2 regions of the Cytobacillus sp. T106 genome follow, and region 2 is predicted to be linked to the other one. Evidence: riboswitches for the same ligand, from Rfam matches in the RefSeq annotation. Region 2 holds a riboswitch; the other holds the start of a gene.
What was found. A riboswitch is a leader RNA that binds a small molecule or an ion and turns the genes downstream of it on or off. The one in region 2 is predicted to bind cyclic di-GMP.

Region 1 (4,434 bases), on a different contig from region 2:
TTCAAGTGCATTATGTTCAGCTGCAGAAAGAGCTTGATGCAATCATTGCCTCCTATCCGGATGCAGAACATATTTTTTCAAAAACACAAAAGGCTTTAAAAGCTGTCAGAAGCCTGGAGAAGAAAACCGGCAAGGCAAAATTGGACAGCAGCCTGAAGGCAGATCTTCTGCATAAGCTTCAAGTGAAGGAAGAACAGCTGCAGGAGCTCAGCTTTGAGGCTTCCGGACTGGAAGCAGACATTTCTGCAGATTCTTCTCTCCTGGTAAAGGGACAGAAATTCAATGTGAAGGTTACCCTTCGCAATAAAGGTGCAGCAGCCCTGGAAAAAGCCTCTGTGGTGCTCAACCTTCCTAAAGGCTGGAAATCTGAAGGCAGCGGAAAAGCAGCCAGCCTTGCTCGCGGGGCCTCAGCCACATTCAACTTTAAGGCTGAAGTGCCAAAGGACGCCGATTATTACCACGCTTATCAGGAGGACAGCATCACCGCCTCGATTTCTTATAAAAGCAAAGGCTCGGCTGTAGAACAGGTGAAAGGACTTGAGGAAACTGCTGCGGTTCTCCCGGATATTGCTCTGACTTTATCCCCCGAGGACATTATTGTAAATACATCCGACGTCCAAGAAGAAATACCAGTAGAGGTTAAAGTGAAAAATTACCGTCCAGGAAAAGCAGAGGCCTCTGTAGCTTTAAATGTGCCTAAAGGCTGGACTGTAACCCCAAAAGCAGCGAAGGTCAGCTTCTCAAAGCAGGCGGAGGAAAAAGCCGTACAATTTACCTTGTCTCCTCCTTCTAATATCAAGGCCGGGGATTTCTCCATTGAAGCCACAGCCAAATCAGGCGGCAAGGAATTCTCATCAGCCATCCAGGAAATCAGCTATGACCATATCGGAAACTTCTATTATCAGTATGATGCTAAAGTGAATGGCGTTGCCTTTGAGCTCCTCAAGCCGGAAGGGCTGAAGGTAGGCTATATCGACAGCGGCTTTGATAAAGTGGCCGATTATTTAACCAATGCCGGCTTTGATATCACTCAGCTGTCGGAGGCCGATCTGGCTTCTGGTGACTTGAGCAAATATGACACGATTGTTGTCGGCATCCGCGCCTATCTGTCGCGTGAAGATTTAAAGGCCAATAATGAGAGGCTTCATAAGTACGTAGAGGACGGCGGACATCTGGTGGTTCAGTATCACAAGCCAAACGACGGATGGGATTCTGAAGCAACTGCTCCTTTCCCGTTAACGATTGGAAACCCATCCATTGAGTGGCGGGTGACTGATGAGGATGCCAAGGTGGAAATGCTGCAGCCGGAATCTCCGCTGTTCAACTATCCAAACAAAATCACTGATGCCGACTGGGATGGATGGGTGCAGGAACGGGGACTGTATTTCCCGATGAAATGGGATGATCAGTATGAGACCTTTGTCCGTATGGCCGATCCGAACGAAGAAGCATTTGACGGCGGCATCCTGATGGCTAAGCATGGCAAAGGCACCTATCTGTATTCGAGCCTTGTCTTTTACCGTCAGATCCAGGGCCAGGTGCCTGGAGGGTATAGAATCTTCGCCAACCTGATCAGCTATGGAGCTGACCACCAGGAATAGAAAAAGAGAGTGAAGGGATGTATTCCTTCACTCTCTTTTTTTGCTACACAACTGCCGCATGTTTTTCGCTATATGATGACAGCTGGTGATCCAGCTTTCTGCCCGCAGCCATCAGGTTGGCCAGGCATTCCTTCCGGAGGCTGTCTGTACAGATGAAATTAAATTTCAGCTCATGCTCAAGCTGGGAGATGCTCGCTGATAGATTTTTCCCGCTCTCTGCAGCCTTTCTCAGCTGCTCCTCAAAAAACTCCGGTGTACCAAAAAAACTCATGTTTCTCCATCCTTTCCTTTCAGTAACTGCGCCAAAAGGTTCGGCCGATTAGCTCTGAAAGTACTAAGAATAAGATTCAAAGCTATTCCACGTATTACCCTGGCAGCCCGACGATCATAGCTTGCGCCTTAGACTCGCGGCTTTGCGTCCCTACTTTTCAATAAGTTTGCCTTTTTCAATTTTCATACTATTATCATATTACTTTTATCCTGTATTTTCAAATTTTTTTTTACATATTTTGAGTTTTTTCTAGTTTCTTATAAAAAGTGAATCAAATTGCCCATCTCTTGTTAATTCATTTTCTTTTACACCGATAATAAGAATACTCTAGAAAAAATTTCCGTCTCTTTAAGGATTAATTGGAGGACTTCATGACAATTTCCAGCAGAGGGGTAAGCTATCATATGCAGCAATCCTCCAAGGCGGGGGCAGAAACTATAGTGTTTGCTCACGGATTAGGAATGGATAGCAGTATTTGGAGCCGTATTATTCCCCATCTTACAGATGATTTTCACGTACTGACTTTTGATTTCACTGGCCATGGCTCAAGCAAGAAAATAGAGGGAAGTGCATCATGGGAGTCACTTTTAGAAGATTTCAGATCAATAGCAGATGCTGAAGGTTTATCCGGGTTTCATTTTGCCGGGCAGGGAATGGGTGTCCACCTAGGGATCCGATGGGCAGAAAGATATCCTTCCAGCCTCTCCTCTTTTATTGTTTTTACTACCAGTATCTTGTATCCAGCCGAATATTATCAATCTGTTTATAATACTGCTTCAAACCTGGCAGACCAAATGATCCCGAAACTGATTAGCAATATGGATGAAGAAAGTTGTACACTGATAAAGAATTCTTTAGGGAAATTGGACTTTCTTTCATATCTTGAATTGCATGATATGCTTTCAAAAACAAAATCATTTACGCTTTTTAACAGGATGACGATCCCCGTTCTGCTTTTAGCTGCAGAATATGATGATATCTCCCCGCCTTCTTTAGTATTTTTGGGCGGTGAAATAACAAACCGAAAACAGAGATTTCTAATTCCTGAAGCCTCACACCTCATCCAGTTGGATCAGCCTGCTTTAACAGCAGAAAAATGCATATCATTTTTATCAGGACTTTCCGGTGCTGCAATTCCGCGGTCAGGGAATATTAATCCCTTTCTTACAGAATTGATAAGATATATTGACAAGAGCCCGCTTCCAGGCCCGCTTTTTCCGGAGAAGAAACTGGAATTAAAGATCCTTGATGAATTTAAATTACTGGCAGACCAAAAAGAAATAAAAGGAAAATGGAACCAGAGAAAAGCCAAAGAATTGTTAACGTATCTATGCCTGTTTGGCTCCGCTTCAAGAGAGATGCTGGCTGACGTATTCTGGCCAGAGCTTCCGCAATCCAACTCGCAGAATCAGCTCCGGGTCAGCCTGACACACTTGCGAAAGATTTTTCAAGGCAGCGGAATACCAGATGTAATTAAAGTCGAGAATAATCATGTTTCCATCGATGCCAAAATAGAGCTCGATTCCCTTCAGCTCGACTCACAGCTCAAGGATGCACTCGAAAGCAATGATTGGACAAGAACTGTGCAATTAAAGGAAAAAATGATAAAACAGGTACCCGTAAAGTTTCTGCCGCAATTCAAGGCAAAATGGGCTGAAGAATATAGAAACTCACTTAACCTGAATTTCCTTAGACTATTAACCAAGACATATAAGCAGCATTTACATCTTAGAGAAATAACAGAAGCTTTGACAGATATGGAACTGATATTGAAGATTACTTCTGACAAATCAAAAATCCACCAGGAAATAAAGGAATTGTATGAGAAAATTGGATTTACAGCGCAGTATAACACAGTCTAATACCTTTCAGTATTTACCTAAAAAAATAGTAATTAAGTCATAAGCAGTCCAGTTTTCGTGGAGGACACTGTAAATGGCAGATGAGTCAGCGTATAAACTTGGTTGTTTATGTTGTTTTATCAATATTGATAAGATAGCAACACTAAAATAGCATAGCAATTAGCATCCCAAATAACACTTGGCAATAACTATCTTTAAAGTGCAATTTAGGGTGCTATTTTACTGCTATTAGAATGTGATTTAAATCTTCTCCAAGAAAACTATATAGCAAATAATTGCTCTTAGCGGATACAACAGAGGGGACGCTGATGAGTGAGTACCCAGTAATGGAATAATAAAGGGACAGTTTACTTTTAAATGCAGATCAGAAGTGGTTTTGGAAAAAAAGTAAAGTAAATTTCCCCCTATATATCTCAGTTAGAAGGGGACCTGGTTTCATTGTGTAAGAATGCAAACGTTTAGAGGGAAACCGCCTATTCAACTATTCAGCGATTGGGTGCGTTAATTGAATAAGAACAAAACTTTTAAATTAAAAAAGCCTGGGATATCCCAAGCTTTTTTTGTTAGATAATTGTATTGTTAATTCTTCCCATGCTTTTCATTTACGAAAACGTAATTATTTTGGCTGTATTTTATATTTCTCCACATTATCTGAACTACTTAATTAAGTCACTGGCTTTCTTTTATTCTTCTACTTTAA
Region 2 (4,434 bases):
TTTTTAGCGTATTGAACTTGAATTTCCTAAGGTGCGTAAGCGATGAAAAGCCTGTTCCAAAGTCATCGAGAGACAGTTTTATTTTTAGCTGCCCAAGCTTTTCAAGCTCCTGGAGGACCTGGTCCGAATAGTGGATCAGGCTGGATTCGGTCAGCTCCAATTCAAGCAGCTTGGGGGAAATTCCATGCTTTTGGCAAAGGTCCCCGATCATTTCGGCCAGATTATTTTTGTAAAAGCGCTGTCCTGACACATTGATGGAGATTGGCACAAGGGAGAGGCCGCCTTTCTGCCATTCCTCCATCTTGGCTATCACATTTTCAATTACCCAGTCGCCGATTTCAACGATCAGCCCTGACTCTTCCGCAACAGGAATGAATTCCATCGGGGATACAATCCCCCAGTCAGGATGGTTCCAGCGCAGCAGGGCTTCGGCGCCTGCCAGCTTATGGGTCCTTGGCTCGATCTTTGGCTGGAATTCCACGTAAAATTGGTCATCCTTCAAAGCATTCCGCATATCTCTTTCCAGGCAGTACTTTTTGAATGATTCAATATTCATGGATGCGTTGTAAACCTGATGGCTGCTTTTGCCCATCTGCTTGGCATGGTACAGGGCGGCATCGGCATTGCGCGCCAGTTCCTCCGGCGTGCTGCCATTATTGGGATACAGGCTGATCCCGATACTTGCCGTAATGAATAATTCGTAGCCTTCAATCTCGTATGGCTTCTGGATGGTGCCTGTAATTTCCGCTGCCAGTCTGCTTGCATCCTCAATGCTCTCAACGTTCGGCGCGATAATGGCAAATTCATCGCCGCCCATCCTGGAAGCAAAATCATCCTTCCGAATGGAGGCCTTTATCCTGTCCGCCGCCTCTTTCAGCACCTGATCGCCAATCGGATGGCCCAGGGTGTCATTGATATGCTTGAATCGGTCAAGATCCAGATACATGATCGCGAATTTTTCCGGATTTTTGTCCTCGAACAGGCCATTCAGGGTCTGGTCGAACAGGCGCCTGTTCGGCAGGCCTGTCATATAATCATGATAGGCGAGGAATTCCATTTGTGCCTCGGCCTGCTTTTGGGCTGTAATATCAGCCACAATGCCATCCAGGCGAATGAGCCGGCCATTTTCATCATAGATGGGGATGAGGTGGTCGCTTACCCATTTGAGCTTTCCATCCCTCGTGATGATTCTGTATTGCTGCTTGATAATATTTCCTTCTGATATTTTATTCTGATTGTTCATCACTTCCCGCATATCATCCGGATGAATAGATCTATTCCATATACGGGGATCTCTATACAGTTCTTTTTTGGTATACCCATAGATAGCAAGGATCGCATCAGAACAGATCAGAACCTTTTTGCCAGCGGGGTCGAGCGACCATACACCCACATCTGAATTATTATAAAAGCTCTTAAATTGCTCTGTGTTCTCAGCCAGTCTGTCCTCTATTTCCCGCTGTTCCGTAACATCGCGCGAAATGCCGACCGCCCGTTCAGGATTGCCGTCACCATCGAGGATCAAGGTGGACTGATGATGGAGCCGGCGTACTTGGCCGTCCTTCCGGATGATCCGGTATTCCAGATTTGCCGGGGGCTTTTCCTCCAGGGATGCATGGTAATTTTTCAGAAACGGTGCAAGGTCCTCCGGGTGGATAAAGTCTTTATAATAATCAAAAGAAGGAATGAATTCATCTTTTGATACTCCGAACATTTCATACATATGCTCAGACCAGTAGGCGGAGTCTTCCTTGAAATAGTAGTCCCAATATCCGAAGTCAGCCGTCTTCTGGGCGAGATTGAGCCTTTCCTCCGCTTTCTGCAGCTTGCGCTCCTTTTCAGCCAGTTCGGTGATATCCTTGGCAATCCCGAATACGCCGGTTATCTGATTATCTGTAATGATAGGAATATTTGTGATATTTGCATCAAACTTTTCCCCGGATCTGTTGATGCCGGTCATATTGTAGTTTTGCGGTTTTCCTTTTGCGGCCAGTTTAAACATGCGCAGCACAAGGCTCATAGATTCTGGGGCAACAAATTGCCTGAAAGATATTCCATGCCTGTCGGGATCATAATCGAACAAACGGACGAGGGATTCGTTAAAGGCTGTCACATCTCCGTTTAGATCCAGTGAATATACGGCATCCGGATGGTTGTCAAAAAGAGATCTGTACATCTGTTCACTTATGCTGAGCTGTTGCTTTAAGTTTTCCTCGGCTGTAATATCCTTTGAGATCCCAATGATCCCGATGGTTTGGTTTTCCTGGATAATCGGGATGGCGACACTGTTTAACAGAATCAGCCCGCCGTCTCTGCGGTTGATCCGGAAAATATGTGTTTGGGTAGAACCCTGCAATACTGCCTGGAAGCTTGTCTCTGCCTTGGGGAGGTCTTCCTTGCAGACAAAGGGAAAAAATCCCCTCTTTTGAATTTCTTCTGCACTAAATCCTGTGGCCTTAACGGCCGCCTCATTTACTTTAAGGATTTGGCCTTCTTTATCCAGTATGTAAGCCAGGTCTGATGTGTTCAGGAATAAGCTTTCATAGATATGTATATTTTCAACCAGTGGGGCACCTGGTTCTTGAATAGTTGTTTTCAATTTTTGATTTTCTATTTTTTTCAATGATTTCTTCACCTTTCTAGTAATCTGGCAAGGTGTCATGCTAAAAAAATAGCAAGCAGCCCGGCTGCCATAGCAAAAGCCTTAGGCCCGCAGCTTTGCGTCTTTTACTTTCATAAAATTTGCCACTTATATAGTAACATATCCCTAATGTGGAAATCCTGGCAATTATTTTGGTAATATATAACTGATAACATGATTAGGCATTCTCAAACCGCTTCTATAACGGTAAAATAACCTTAGGTGATTAATAATGAAGAATAAATATCTGCTCATATACGAAGAACTGGCATCAAAGATACAGGATGGATATTATCCCGCAAGAAGCATTCTGCCGTCTGAAAATGAATTGACGGAGATGTTTGAGACATCGAGGGAAACGATTCGGAAGGCGCTGAATCTGCTGGCGCAGAACGGGTTCATCCAGAAGATACGGGGGAAGGGCTCGATTGTGCTTGATCTCAAGAAGCTGCAGTTCCCGATTTCCGGCCTGGTCAGCTTTAAGGAGCTGGCAGGAAAGATGGGCCAGAAGGCGGAAACCGATGTCGCGGAGTTTGCGCTTGCGTTCCCGGATGATGATTTGATGAGGCAGCTGCATATCAGGGAAGAGGAAAAGATATGGAAGGTATGCCGTGTGCGGAAAATCGAGGGCGAGCGGATTATCCTCGATAAAGATTTCCTGGTAGAAAAATTGGTTCCCGGCCTGACAGAAGAGATTTGCCGCAATTCAATATTTGAATATATCGAGAACACGCTGAACCAGAAAATCAGTTTTGCGAAAAAGGAATTCACTGTCGAGGAGCCGACAGAGGAAGACCGGAGGATGCTGGACCTGGAAGGATACCATTCCGTCGTCGTCGTGAAAAATTATATCTATTTTGATGATGCATCCCTTTTCCAATATACTGAATCACGCCACCGGCCGGACAAGTTCCGATTTGTCGATTTTGCCAGGCGGATGGACATGCCTTCAGGCTGACAGGATGTGCTGGATCGGGCTTGAAAAAATAAGAAAATGGGTAAAAACTAACAGATTAAAGTCTGTTAGTTTTTTTGTTGTGAAAAATCCTTGAGAAGGGGTAATAGCATGAACATATATAATCTGATTGGCATCGGCATTGGTCCCTATAATTTAAGCCTGGCGGTTATGCTGGAGAAGGTCCCTGGACTGACGGGGCTCTTTTTTGACAAAACACCGGAATTCTCCTGGCATCCCGGCATGCTGATTGAAGGCTCGGAGATGCAGGTGCCGTTTCTGGATGATCTGGTCACACTGGCTGATCCGACAAGCCCATACACGTATTTAAATTATCTGCACGAGCATGACCGGCTGACCCAGTTTTCCTATTTTCACCGGCTGGAGATCCCGAGGAAGGAATATAATCATTACTGCCAATGGGCAGCTTCAAACCTGGACAATTGCAGGTTCGGCATGGAAGTGGCCGATGTGCGGGACAGGGAGGAGAATGGAGAGCGCTTTTTTGAGGTGACAGTGCTGAATATGGACAATGGGCAGGAAGAGACTTATTTTGCCTATAATCTGATTCTCGGCACAGGGAATGAACCATTGGTGCCGGGCCATATGAAGGAATTCCTGGGGGAGGATTGCATCCACTCCAGCCGCTATCTGCAGTACAAGGACAAGCTGGTTGAGGGCGGGTCCATCAGTGTCATCGGTTCAGGGCAGAGTGCCGCGGAAATCTTTTATGATCTTCTGCAATGCCAGAAAACGCATGATTTTCAGCTCAACTGGCTGGCCCGCTCTGCCGGATTCCTGCAGCTGGAAAGCACAAAGCTCGGCCAGGAGTTTTTTT

Region 1: linked by a shared signal. The riboswitch ahead of ABU165_RS06935 (hypothetical protein) and the one ahead of ABU165_RS16290 (EAL domain-containing protein) in region 2 are both predicted to bind cyclic di-GMP.

The regions. Positions count from the first base shown of each region.
Region 1 is NZ_JBEUMK010000002.1:531,719-536,152, reverse strand. Features, by position in the region: gene ABU165_RS06940 (NEW3 domain-containing protein) at 1-1,601, shown strand, start outside; gene ABU165_RS06935 (hypothetical protein) at 1,645-1,872, opposite strand; cyclic di-GMP riboswitch class I at 1,971-2,053, opposite strand; gene ABU165_RS06930 (alpha/beta hydrolase) at 2,244-3,734, shown strand; gene ABU165_RS06925 (methyl-accepting chemotaxis protein) at 4,418-4,434, opposite strand, start outside.
Region 2 is NZ_JBEUMK010000009.1:78,318-82,751, reverse strand. Features, by position in the region: gene ABU165_RS16290 (EAL domain-containing protein) at 1-2,623, opposite strand, end outside; cyclic di-GMP riboswitch class I at 2,675-2,757, opposite strand; gene treR (trehalose operon repressor) at 2,874-3,599, shown strand; gene ABU165_RS16280 (lysine N(6)-hydroxylase/L-ornithine N(5)-oxygenase family protein) at 3,708-4,434, shown strand, end outside.